Regions from separate parts of the Streptomyces sp. Y20 genome, predicted to be linked through region 1. Evidence: predicted binding sites of a transcription regulator. Region 1 holds the regulator's gene; the other holds the start of a gene.

Region 1 (6,274 bases):
AGCAGTTCGGCAAGGAGGGCGAGCCCTTCGACCCGACGATCCACGAGGCCCTGATGCACTCCTACGCGCCGGACGTCACCGAGACGACCTGCGTGGCGATCCTCCAGCCGGGGTACCGCATCGGCGAGCGCACCATCCGCCCCGCGCGGGTGGCGGTCGCCGAGCCGCAGCCCGGCGCGCAGGCCGGCAAGGCGGAGGACACCGAGGAGGCCGCGGCGGCCGACGACAAGGAGAGCGGTGGCCCGGACGAGGGCTGACGTGAGGACCCGGGGGAAGGAGGGACGTCGAGGATGAGCACCAAGGACTTCATCGAGAAGGACTACTACAAGGTCCTCGGCGTCCCCAAGGACGCCACCGAGGCCGAGATCAAGAAGGCGTACCGCAAGCTCGCCCGCGAGTTCCACCCGGACGCCAACAAGGGGAACGCCAAGGCGGAGGAGCGCTTCAAGGAGATCTCCGAGGCGAACGACATCCTCGGTGACCCCAAGAAGCGCAAGGAGTACGACGAGGCACGCGCCCTGTTCGGCAACGGCGGCTTCCGCCCCGGGCCCGGCACGGCCGGCGGCTCCTTCAACTTCGACCTGGGCGACCTCTTCGGCGGCGGGGGCACCACCCAGGCCGGCGGCTTCGGCGGCGGCATAGGTGACGTCTTCGGCGGCCTGTTCAACCGCGGCGGCACCGCGGGCACCCGTACCCAGCCCCGGCGCGGCCAGGACGTCGAGTCCGAGGTCACGCTGAGCTTCGCGGAGGCCATCGAGGGCGCCACGGTGCCCCTGCGGATGTCCTCCCAGGCGCCCTGCAAGGCCTGTTCGGGCACCGGCGACAAGAACGGCACACCGCGCGTGTGCCCGACCTGCGTCGGCACCGGGCAGGTCGCCCGGGGCTCGGGCGGCGGTTTCTCGCTCACCGACCCCTGCCCCGACTGCAAGGGCCGCGGCCTGATCGCGGAGCACCCCTGCATGGAGTGCAAGGGCAGCGGGCGCGCGAAGTCCTCCCGGACGATGCAGGTCCGCATCCCGGCGGGCGTCACCGACGGGCAGCGCATCCGGCTGCGCGGCAAGGGCGCGCCCGGCGAGCGGGGCGGACCGGCGGGCGACCTGTACGTGGCCGTGCACGTCGGCCAGCACCCGGTGTTCGGGCGCAAGGGCGACAACCTCACCGTCACCGTGCCGGTGACGTTCGCGGAGGCGGCTCTCGGCGGTGAGGTGCGGGTCCCGACCCTGGGCGGCCCGCCGGTCACGCTGAAGCTGCCCCCCGGCATCCCGAACGGTCGTACGATGCGGGCGCGGGGCAAGGGCGCGGTCCGCAAGGACGGCACCCGCGGGGACCTGTTGGTCACCGTCGAGGTGAGTGTCCCGAAGGACCTGTCGGGGAAGGCTCGTGACGCACTGGAGGCGTATCGCGAGGCGACCGCGGGCGAGGATCCGCGGGCGGAGCTGTTCGAGGCCGCGAAGGGAGCTTGAGAGTGATGGACGGCCGTCGGCGCAACCCCTATGAACTGACCGAGGAGACCCCGGTCTACGTCATCTCGGTGGCTGCCCAGCTCTCCGGACTCCACCCGCAGACGCTGCGCCAGTACGACCGCCTGGGCCTGGTCTCCCCGGACCGCACCGCGGGCCGGGGCCGGCGCTACTCGGCCCGTGACATCGAACTGCTCCGCCAGGTGCAGCAGTTGTCGCAGGACGAGGGCGTCAACCTGGCCGGCATCAAGCGCATCATCGAACTGGAGAACCAGGTCGCCGCGCTCCAGTCCCGCGTGGCGGAGCTGGAGTCGGCGCTGGACGGCGCGGCGACGGCCATGCGGCAGCGCGAGGCCGCCGTGCACGCCTCCTACCGGCGCGACCTGGTGCCGTACCAGGAGGTCCAGCAGACCAGCGCGCTGGTGGTGTGGCGGCCCAAGCGGCAGCAGCAGGACTGAGCAGCACCTGGCAGCACCGAGCGGGCCGGAAGGGGCCGGCGGGAGCGATCCCGTCGGCCCCTTCCGTGTGCCCCCGGGCGCCGGCGTCCCCAGCTCCTGACGGCCGTGAACCTGGCTGAGTTTGTTCGCTCTCCTGATCGAGTCGAGGCCGGCCCGGAGGTGCGCGATCACGGGGCGTGGCGGGCCGGGCGGGTTGTACGGAACTTTGCCGACGCGTGAACTTCCTTTGGATGAAGGGTCCGTAAAGGGCAGTTGAAGGGGATTTCGCGGAACCTCCACAGGGTCAGCTGTGCGTGGCGTTGCGCACTCGTTAAGTGATTCTTCTTGACGCCGGGTGGGCCCTCCGCGTTGTCTTTTCAGACACCTGGGTCGTATTGCAGCACCCACGTCCGGAAACGCACCTGAAGTGAGCCCTCGCATGCGCCGTATCGCCATATCCGTGGCCGCGTCCACGATGACCCTCTCGCTCGCCGGCTGTGGCGTGCTGAACGCGACGGGGGACGGAGCGAGCGCGAGCCCGACCAAGGGCAACGACGTCACCGTGGGTCTGCTGCTCCCCGAGAAGGCCAACACCCGCTACGAGAAGTTCGACTACCCCATCATCAAGGACAAGGTGGCCGAACTCACCAAGAAGCAGGGCAAGGTGGAGTACGCCAACGCGGACGCCAGCGCCACCCGTCAGGCCGAGCAGCTCCAGAACATGATCGACGACAAGGTCGACGTCATCCTGCTCGACGCCGTGGACGCGCACGCCGTCGCTCCCGGGGTGAAGAAGGCCAAGGACGCGGGCATCCCGGTCATCGCCTACGACCGCCTCGCCGAGGGCCCGATCGACGCGTACGTCTCCTTCGACAACGAGCTCGTCGGCGAGGTGCAGGGCCGCACCCTGCTGGAGGCGCTGGGATCGGGCGTCGACACCTCCGACAAGATCGTCATGATGAACGGTTCACTCACCGACCCGAACGCCAAGCAGTTCAAGGAGGGCGCGCTCTCCGAGCTGAACGGCAAGGTGGACATCGCGGAGAGCTTCGACACCGTCGGCTGGAAGCCGGAGAACGCCGAGGCCAACATGGCCAAGGCGATCGCGCAGATCGGCAAGAACAACATCGCCGGTGTCTACGCCGCCAACGACGGCATGGCGGGCGGCGTCATCAAGGCCCTGAAGGCGGCCGGCGTCACCGCACTGCCCCCGATCACCGGCCAGGACGCCGAACTGGACGGCGTCCAGCGGGTGGTGAGCGGTGAGCAGTACATGAGCGTCTACAAGTCCTACCCGGACGAGGCGGCCGCCGCCGCGCAGATCGCCGTCACCAAGATCCAGGGCAAGGACATCCAGTTCGACGCCCTCACCCAGGACCGTGTCGACAGCCCCACCACCAAGGGCATCCCGTCCAAGCTGGTCCAGGTGAGCGCGCTGACCAGGAAGACGGTCAAGGACACCGTCATCGCCGACGGCATCTACACCGTCGGCGACATCTGCACCGCCAGGTACAAGGCGAACTGCGCGGCGATCGGTCTGAAGTAGCGGCAACGGCCCCCGGCCGTGCGGCTCACCGGCACGTCACCGCTCCGGGTGACGGCCCGGAGAGCCGGCCGCACCCCCGGCTCGTCGCGGAGTGAGGCGCGGAGCAGGTCGCAACCCGGGCACAGCGGCGCATTCCGGTGGCCGGGGTCCGGGGAGCCGTGTTGCGGACCCGGTCGGCGCCGCGCATAGTTGCGCTGCGGAAGGGCAGCACACCGGGGGTGGAATGGGCGATGGCCGGGCACGGGACGGAGGAACATCCTCACGGTGCCGACCGGCTGTGCGAGGCCGGGGATCGGGTGTATTCCCGGGCCGTACGCCGGGGACGGGTGCCCCGCACGGACGCCGGACCGGTGCCCTGCCTGCTGGAACTGGCCCTGCTGCACCCGGATCCCGACGACATGGACTGGCTGGTGCCGACCTCCCCGCAGGAGGTCATGACCCGGCTGCTGCGCGGGGTCTACGACGAGGTCAGTGAGAGCCAGCGGCGGGTGGGCTCGGCGGTGGCCGCCGTCGAGTGGTACGCGGGCCTGGGCCGGCGGCCCCAGACCCTGGCGGCGTCCGCCGAGGGCAGCGCCATCCGCGTACTGGACGGGCTCTCCCGCATCCAGGCCGCGATGGACGAGGCGACCGAGGCGTGCACCACCGAGGTGCTCACGGTGCAGCCGGGCGGCATCCGGCGCGAGGCCGAGCTGACCGAGGGCCTGCACCGGGCGCTGGCCCTGCGCGGCCGGGGCGTGCGCATGCGGGACCTCTACACGCACGTGGCCCGGCACGGCCAGGGCCTGCTCAACTACCTGGAGCTGATGGGTGACACGGTCGAGGCCCGCACCCTGGACGAGGTCATCGACCGGCTGATCCTCTTCGACCGCACGGTGGCCTTCATCCCCGCCAACACCGACCGCACGATGGCGCTGGAGCTGCGCCACCCGGCCCTGGTCGAATATCTCGTGACCGTCTTCGAGCGCCTGTGGCGGCTGGCGATCCCGCTCACCGCCCCGCTGCCCGACACGGGGATCGAGGGCATCTCGCACCGCGAGCAGTCCATCGCGGCGCTGCTCGCCGAGGGCCACCAGGACGCGGTGATCGCCGAGCGGCTCGGCATCAGCGTGCGCACCTGCCGGGCCCATATCGCCCGGCTGTCGGAGACGCTGGGCGCGGCGAGCCGTACCCAGCTCGGCGTGCGCATCGCCCAGGCGGGCCTGGACGGCCTTCAGCGCCCCGCCCCGACCACCGCCCTCACCGGGTCCGACCGGGAGTCCCCGAGGGCGCGCTGAGGCGTGTGGACGGAGCCTGCGGGAGGGACCGGGGGAGGCGGCCTCACTGGTCCCGGTCGAGGATGCCCGACTGGGCGATGAGGTAGCCGAGCTGGGCGCGGCTGCCGCTGCCGAGGGCCTGGGCCAGTTTGGCGATGTGGGCCCGGCAGGTGCGCACGTTCATGCCGAGGCGGCGGGCGATGGCCTCGTCCACGTGGCCTTCCACGAGGAGCTTGGCGATGGAGTGCTGGATGTTGGTGATGCCGTCGGCGGCCGTCTCGTAGGGGGCGCCGGCGCTCAGTGGGACCGCCCGGTCCCACATGAACTCGAAGACCTTGATCAGGTAGCGGACGAGGCCGGGGTGGCGCAGTTCCAGGGCGACCTGCTGGTCGTCCCGGGTGGGGATGAAGGCGACGGTCTCGTCGCAGATGATGAGGCGCTCCACCAGTTCGTCGATGGTGCGGTACTCCGCCTTGCCGTTGGTGAGCTGGGCGACGTAGGCCAGCTTCTCCGGGTTGTAGCGCGCGGTGTGCTGATACAGCGTCCGGATCTTCACACCACGTTCGATGAGCGGCCGGTCGCGTTCCAGCCCCCGCAGGAGGCTGCGTTCGGAGTAGCGGTTGCTCGGCTGGACCGTGAGCACCTCGCCCTGGCACTGGGCCGTGGCCAGGTTCAGCGCCGCGTTGATGCGATCGCCGCCCTCCAGCACCGTGATTGAATCGGTGGTCGCGGTCATGGGGCTGCTGAGTGCCATGAACGGCTCGAAGACGTCGGCGAGTTGGATCGACAGCCGCCGGCGCTCGGTGATCTCGCGCTCCAGGGGGCTGAGCCGCTGGGCCAGCGCGACGGGCGCGGGAACCGGACGAAGCCATTGCGGATCGTCGGGATCGGGGTGCAGGAGGGCGAACTCCAGCAGGCACGGAGCGGATTCCGCCTCGGCGCGGGCGATGCGTCCGGCACGCAACGCATCGGCGTAGAGACGGCCCCCTTGCTCGCACATCTCCGTCACCGCATGGGGATGTGCAGGTTTAGTCTGATTCGTTGCCAAATCTCCACCCCCCAGGGTCCTGAACATGCAGGAACATGATGCATTGATTATGTGGCCACGAAGTGCCCGAATGAGCCATCGTCGTACCCGACGGGGGAAGAGGGGACCTTCAAGTGAGGACGAAGCCGACTATGGGTAAGAGACTGCTTCGCTCGATACTTGTCGCCGCCTTCTCCGTTGTGGCGGCCGCGGGAGCGCTGGGCGGCCTCACCGGTGAGAAGAGCGACGCTCGAGCGGACACCAGCTGGCCGTCGGTGGCCACGACTACCGTGGTCGCCGGTGATACCAGTTGGCCGGTGATTCACACGGATGCTGTGAGGAGCTGACGTGACGACCCCGCCAGACGACCGCTCCTTCCGTCGCGAGATGGCCACCGCCTACCGCTCCGGCTGGCACTTCATCGACCTGGTCACCGCCATCCCCCACAGCGGTGACTCGCTGATGGTGCCCGTGTTCGGCGAGCCGGTCGTCGTCACGCGGGACGAGGACGGGGACGTGCGGGCGTACCGGTGTCTGCGCAAGCCGCGTGG
Region 2 (6,274 bases), on a different contig from region 1:
GCCAGTTCCAGGACCTGGCGGACGTCGGTCACGGCGTGGACGTCCAGCTTGTCCAGGACCTCGGCCGGGACGTCGTCCAGGTCGGGTTCGTTGCGCTTGGGGATGATCACGGTGGTCACCCCGGCGCGGTGGGCGGCGAGGAGCTTCTGCTTCACCCCGCCGATGGGCAGCACCCGGCCGGTCAGCGAGACCTCGCCGGTCATGGCGACGTCGGTGCGGACCAGACGGCCGGAGAGCAGCGAGGCGAGTGCCGTGGTCATCGTGACGCCCGCGCTCGGGCCGTCCTTCGGGACCGCGCCCGCCGGGAAGTGGATGTGCACGCCCCGGTCCTTGAGGTCGGCCACCGGCAGCTCCAGTTCGGCTCCGTGGCTGCGCAGGAAGCTCAGCGCGATCTGCGCGGACTCCTTCATCACGTCACCGAGCTGACCGGTGAGGGTCAGGCCCGCGCCGCCGGTCTCCGGGTCGGCGAGGGACGCCTCCACGAAGAGCACGTCGCCGCCGGCGCCGGTGACCGCGAGGCCGGTCGCCACGCCGGGCACGGCCGTGCGGCGCTCGGCCGGGTCCTGGGCGGACTCGGGCACGTGGTGGGGGCGGCCGATCAGGCCGCGCAGGTCGCCGTCCGTCACGGTGAACGGCAGTTCCCGCTCGCCCAGCTCGTGCTGTGCGGCGATCTTGCGCAGCAGCCGGGCGATGGACCGCTCCAGGGTCCGCACGCCCGCCTCCCGGGTGTACTCGCCGGCGAGCCTGCGCAGCGCGCTCTCGTCGAGCGTGACCTCGTCCCCGTGCAGGCCGGCCCTCTCCAGCTGGCGCGGGAGCAGGTGGTCGCGTGCGATGACGACCTTCTCGTCCTCGGTGTAGCCGTCCAGCCGGACGATCTCCATACGGTCGGCGAGTGCCTCCGGGATGGCCTCCAGGACGTTGGCGGTGGCGAGGAAGACCACGTCGGACAGGTCCAGCTCGACCTCCAGGTAGTGGTCCCGGAAGGTGTGGTTCTGCGCCGGGTCCAGCACCTCCAGCAGGGCCGCCGCCGGGTCGCCGCGGAAGTCCGAGCCCACCTTGTCGATCTCGTCGAGCAGGACGACCGGGTTCATCGACCCGGCCTCCTTGACGGCCCGCACGATGCGGCCGGGCAGCGCGCCGACGTACGTACGGCGGTGGCCGCGGATCTCGGCCTCGTCGCGGACGCCGCCGAGGGCGACGCGGACGAAGGTGCGTCCCATGGCGTGGGCGACCGACTGGCCGAGGGAGGTCTTGCCGACCCCGGGCGGCCCGACGAGCGCGAGCACGGCACCGCCGCGCCGCCCGCCGATCACGCCGAGTCCCCGGTCACCGCGCCGCTTGCGCACGGCCAGGTACTCGGTGATGCGCTCCTTCACGTCCTCCAGGCCGGCGTGCTCGGCGTCGAGCACGGCCTTGGCGCCCCGGATGTCGTAGGCGTCCTCGGTCCGCTCGTTCCAGGGCATCTCCAGGACGGTGTCCAGCCAGGTGCGGATCCAGGAGCCCTCGGGCGACTGGTCGGAGGCGCGCTCCAGCTTGTCGACCTCCTTCAGGGCGGCCTCGCGGACCTTCTCCGGCAGGTCGGCGGCCTCCACCCGGGCACGGTAGTCGTCGGACTCCTCGGCAGCGTCCTTGCCGTTCCCGCCGTTCAGCTCGCGCAGCTCCTTGCGGACGGCCTCCAGCTGGCGGCGCAGCAGGAACTCGCGCTGCTGCTTGTCGACGCCCTCCTGGACGTCCTTGGCGATGGTCTCGGCCACGTCCTGCTCGGCGAGGTGGTCGCGGAGCTGCTGCGTGGCGAGCCGGAGCCGGGCCACCGGGTCGGCGGTCTCCAGCAGGGCGACCTTCTGGTCGGTCGTCAGGAAGGGTGAGTAGCCGGAGTTGTCGGCCAGCGCGGACACGTCGTCGATGGCCTGGACGCGGTCCACGACCTGCCAGGCGCCGCGCTTCTTCAGCCACGTGGTGGCGAGCGCCTTGTACTCCTTGATCAGTTCGGTGACGTGGCCCGGCAGCGGCTCGGGCACACTCTCCTCGATCCGGGCGCCCTCGACCCACAGGGCCGCGCCCGGGCCGGTGGTGCCGGCGCCGATGCGCACCCGGCTCCGGCCGCGGATCAGGGCCCCGGGGTCACCGTCGGCCAGCCGGCCGACCTGCTCGACCGTGCCGAGGACGCCGGTGCCGGCGTACGTGCCGTCGATGCGCGGGACCAGCAGCACGGTGGGCTTGGCAGGCTCCGGCGCGGCGGCCTGGGCGGCCTCCACGGCGGCCCGCACCTCGGCGTCACTCAGGTCCAGCGGGACGACCATGCCGGGCAGCACGACCTCGTCGTCGAGCGGCAGCAGCGGCAGGTTGAGCGTGAACGCCGGTGACTCAGCAGCCATGATCTCCCCTTCGGCAGTCAACTTGAGCTATGCCGACTCAATGTTCTGGCTGCCCCTGATGTTCCCGATCGGGTGTTCGCCGTGAGCGATCACGGGATCGGTGCAGGTGGGGCCGTTACCGGGCCGGCCGGTGCGGGCGCCGGACGAGCGGCCAGGCGGTCACGCCGATCGCCAGGGCGATGAGGTGCCCCCAGTTGGTCAGGGGGTCCGCGTAGGCGTACAGGTCGCCGAGGAGCGTCCCGGCCACCGGCACCAGCAGGGGCCAGCGCAGCCAGGGGCGGAGCAGTCCGGCCAGCGCGCCGATGCTGGCGGCGACGCCGAAGCTGATGCCGTAGTCGAGGCGGTGCAGGGAGGTCGGTGGCAGGTGGCCGGCCAGGACGGCGAGGCCGACCGGGACCTCGGTGGCGAGGGTGGCCAGGACGTGGCCGGCCAGGAAGACGCCGGCGGCCCGCACCGCGCCCGTGCGCCGTTCCAGCGCGGTGAGCACCAGCAGGAACGCGAGGGCGTACGGCGAGACGATCCCGCCCGCGATCCACAGCGCGCTCGCCGTGAGCACCGGCACGGGCGTGCGTATCAGGTGGGCGACGTCCGTGCTGGAGCCCTGGTGGAGGGCGTGGACCAGGGCGGGGTCGGCCACGGCCGCGACCACGGAGGTGACCGCCAGGACGGTCGCGTACGCGAAGGTGAAGGGAGTGCCGGCCGGGGTGGGCAGCAGGCGCCAGGGCCGTACGGCCCTGCACACGGGGGCCGGGGCGGACGCCGCCGCGGCACCGCGCTGACGGGGCACGCCGTCCAGCAGGCCGGTGGCCGGCGAGGGCGCGGCGGCGGGGCCGCCGGGAAGGGGCGGCCCCGGCCGGGGCGGCGACGCGGCCGTCGCAGGGCCCTTCGCGATCCGTTCCACGGTGCGGCGCTCCTTCCGTCGCGGTCCACCCTTGGGGTCCGGCGTGCCGCTGTCTATGACCGACGCCACCCGGGAGCGGGATTCACAGCAACCTCTCACCCCCCGGCCGCGTCCGTACACGTCTTGCCGGGGCGGCCGTCGTCGTCCGCAATCGCCGTGAAGGCCGGGCCGTGTTGGGCCAGGATGGGGGTCATGACTGCCCTGTACGACTCTCCCGTGGTCCTGGACCGGCGCGACGGCCCGTACGGAGAGGTGGTGCTGCGCAGACACGGCCCACTGCTCCAGATCATCGCCAACGGCTGCTTCCTGATGGACACCTCCGACGGCCGCTCGGAGCGGTTGCTGGTCGACGCCGCCCGCGCCGCGCTGGACGGGCGGCCGGAGCCGGACGTGCTGATCGGGGGGCTGGGCGTGGGGTTCTCGCTCGCACACGCGGCGGCCGGTCCGGGGTGGGGGCGGATCACCGTGGTGGAGCGCGAGCCCGCCGTCATCGGCTGGCACCGGCGGGGGCCGCTGGCGGAGGTGTCCGGCGGCGCGCTCGCCGACCCGCGGACCCGGATCGTGGAAGCGGATCTCGTGGCGTACGTCAATGAGACATCGGACACGTTCGACGCGCTGTGTCTCGACATCGACAACGGGCCCGGCTGGACCGTCACGGAGGACAACGGCAGCCTCTACTCGCCGGCCGGACTGGACGCGTGCGCAAGGGTGTTGAGACCGGGCGGGGTGCTCGCCATATGGTCCGCGCAGCCCTCGCCGGAATTTGAAGGAAGCTTGCGGAATGCCGGGTTCCGGCAGGTGCGTACCGAAGAGGTGCCCGTTGCCCGGGGCGTTCCGGACGCTGTGCACCTCGCCGTCCGACCTGGATAGCGACAGCCCCGGCGGTCCCCGTAATGTGCTGCCCTGACGCAGATCATTCAAGCGTCAAACGCAGACATGGGATCACCCCACGGATTCCGGAAAGCAACAACAGGGGCGGGCGATGGAGCAGACACACACCTCCCAGAGCGGCGCGGCGACGACCACCCCGGGCGCGCAGCGCCGGGTGCTGGTCGTCGAGGACGACGTCACGATCGTCGACGCCATCGCGGCCCGGCTCCGTGCCGAGGGATTTCTGGTGCAGACGGCGGCCGACGGTCCCGCCGCCGTCGACACGGCCGAGGCCTGGCAGCCCGACCTGCTGATCCTCGACATCATGCTGCCCGGCTTCGACGGGCTGGAGGTCTGCCGGCGCGTGCAGGCCCAGCGCCCGGTGCCGGTGCTGATGCTCACCGCGCGGGACGACGAGACCGACATGCTGGTCGGGCTCGGCGTCGGCGCCGACGACTACATGACCAAGCCGTTCTCGATGCGGGAACTGGCGGCACGCGTGCACGTGCTGCTGCGCCGGGTGGAGCGGGCGACGATCGCCGCCGCCACTCCGCGCTCCGGCATCCTGCGCCTCGGCGAGCTGGAGATCGACCACGCGCAGCGCCGGGTCCGGGTGAGGGCGGAGGACGTCCATCTGACGCCGACCGAGTTCGACCTGCTGGTGTGCCTGGCGAACACCCCGCGCGCGGTGCTCTCCCGGGAGCAGCTGCTGGCCGAGGTGTGGGACTGGGCGGACGCCTCCGGCACCCGCACGGTCGACAGCCACATCAAGGCGCTGCGCCGGAAGATCGGCGCCGAGCGGATCCGCACCGTGCACGGTGTGGGCTACGCGCTGGAGACGCCGGCCCCATGAGCGGTGACGGGCGCCGGGCCGCGCACGGGAGCCACCGGCCCTCCGGTGGGAAATCCTGGGGCGGCGTGCGCCCGTTCTCGATCAAGACCAAGCTGGGCGCGCTGGTCGTCATCGCGGTGCTGATCACCACCGGCCTGTCGATCGTCGCCGTGCACACCAAGACGGAGCTGCGCTTCATCACCGTCTTCTCCATGATCGCCACCCTGCTCATCACCCAGTTCGTGGCGCACTCGCTCACCATGCCGCTGGACGAGATGAACACGGTGGCCCGCTCCATCTCGCACGGCGACTACACGCGCCGCGTGAAGGAGAACCGCCGGGACGAACTCGGCGACCTGGCCCAGACGATCAACGTCATGGCCGACGAGCTGGAGGCCCAGGACAGCCAGCGCAAGGAGCTGGTGGCGAACGTCTCGCACGAGCTGCGCACCCCGATCGCGGGCCTGCGCGCGGTCCTGGAGAACATCGTCGACGGCGTCACCGAGCCCGACCAGGAGACGATGCGGACGGCCCTGAAGCAGACCGAGCGGCTCGGCCGGCTGGTGGAGACCCTGCTGGACCTCTCCCGGCTGGACAACGGCGTCGTACCGCTGAAGCTGCGGCGGTTCGAGGTGTGGCCGTACCTCTCGGGCGTGCTCAAGGAGGCCAACATGGTCGCCTCCGCGCGCGCGGGCATCGCCTCCGGCTCCGGCAGCCACACCCGGACGGACGTCCATCTGCACCTCGACGTCTCACCGCCGGAGCTGACCGCGCACGCGGACCCCGAGCGCCTCCACCAGGTCGTCGCCAACCTCATCGACAACGCGGTCAAGCACAGCCCGCCGCACGGCCGCGTGACCGTGAAGGCGCGGCGCGGTGCGCAGCCGGAGTCGCTGGAGCTGGAGATCCTGGACGAGGGTCCCGGCATCCCCCGGTCGGATTGGCACCGGGTGTTCGAGCGGTTCAACCGGGGAGCGGTGACCCGGCCGCACGGGCCGGGCAGCGACGGCGGTACGGGGCTGGGGCTGGCGATCGCCCGCTGGGCCGTGGATCTGCACCGCGGCCGGATCGGTGTGGCCGAATCCGAGCGCGGCTGCCGGATCATCGTCACTCTTCCGGGCCTGACTTCCGCCACGAGTTGACGTAGGGTCCGAACCGGAAGCACAAGATCCACGACGGTCGGCGCCGCTCGGCGCGGCCGCAGCCGTGTGATCGGGACCAGGCCCGCGCCACCCGTCGAACGAAGACGCGCAGGGTCCCGGCCGGTGCACCCTCCCACGTGCGGAACCACGGTTG

Evidence for each region. Region 1 encodes HspR, which represses chaperone genes until heat shock. Its sites were predicted from a motif close to TTGAGNNNNNNNNNCTCAA; they were not measured.
Region 2: the regulator HspR is predicted to act here: its motif matches at 2,398-2,416, upstream of lon (endopeptidase La).

What each region holds. Positions count from the first base shown of each region.
Region 1 covers NZ_JBIDDP010000003.1:235,091-241,364, reverse strand. The annotation lists gene grpE (nucleotide exchange factor GrpE) at 1-257, shown strand, start outside; gene dnaJ (molecular chaperone DnaJ) at 291-1,463, shown strand; gene ACGFT1_RS09375 (heat shock protein transcriptional repressor HspR) at 1,469-1,918, shown strand; gene ACGFT1_RS09370 (sugar ABC transporter substrate-binding protein) at 2,337-3,443, shown strand; gene ACGFT1_RS09365 (LuxR C-terminal-related transcriptional regulator) at 3,674-4,717, shown strand; gene ACGFT1_RS09360 (helix-turn-helix transcriptional regulator) at 4,761-5,771, opposite strand; gene ACGFT1_RS09355 (hypothetical protein) at 6,072-6,274, shown strand, end outside.
Region 2 covers NZ_JBIDDP010000007.1:322,751-329,024, forward strand. The annotation lists gene lon (endopeptidase La) at 1-2,375, opposite strand, end outside; gene ACGFT1_RS20335 (rhomboid-like protein) at 2,491-3,276, opposite strand; gene ACGFT1_RS20340 (spermidine synthase) at 3,469-4,146, shown strand; gene ACGFT1_RS20345 (response regulator transcription factor) at 4,259-4,999, shown strand; gene ACGFT1_RS20350 (ATP-binding protein) at 4,996-6,120, shown strand.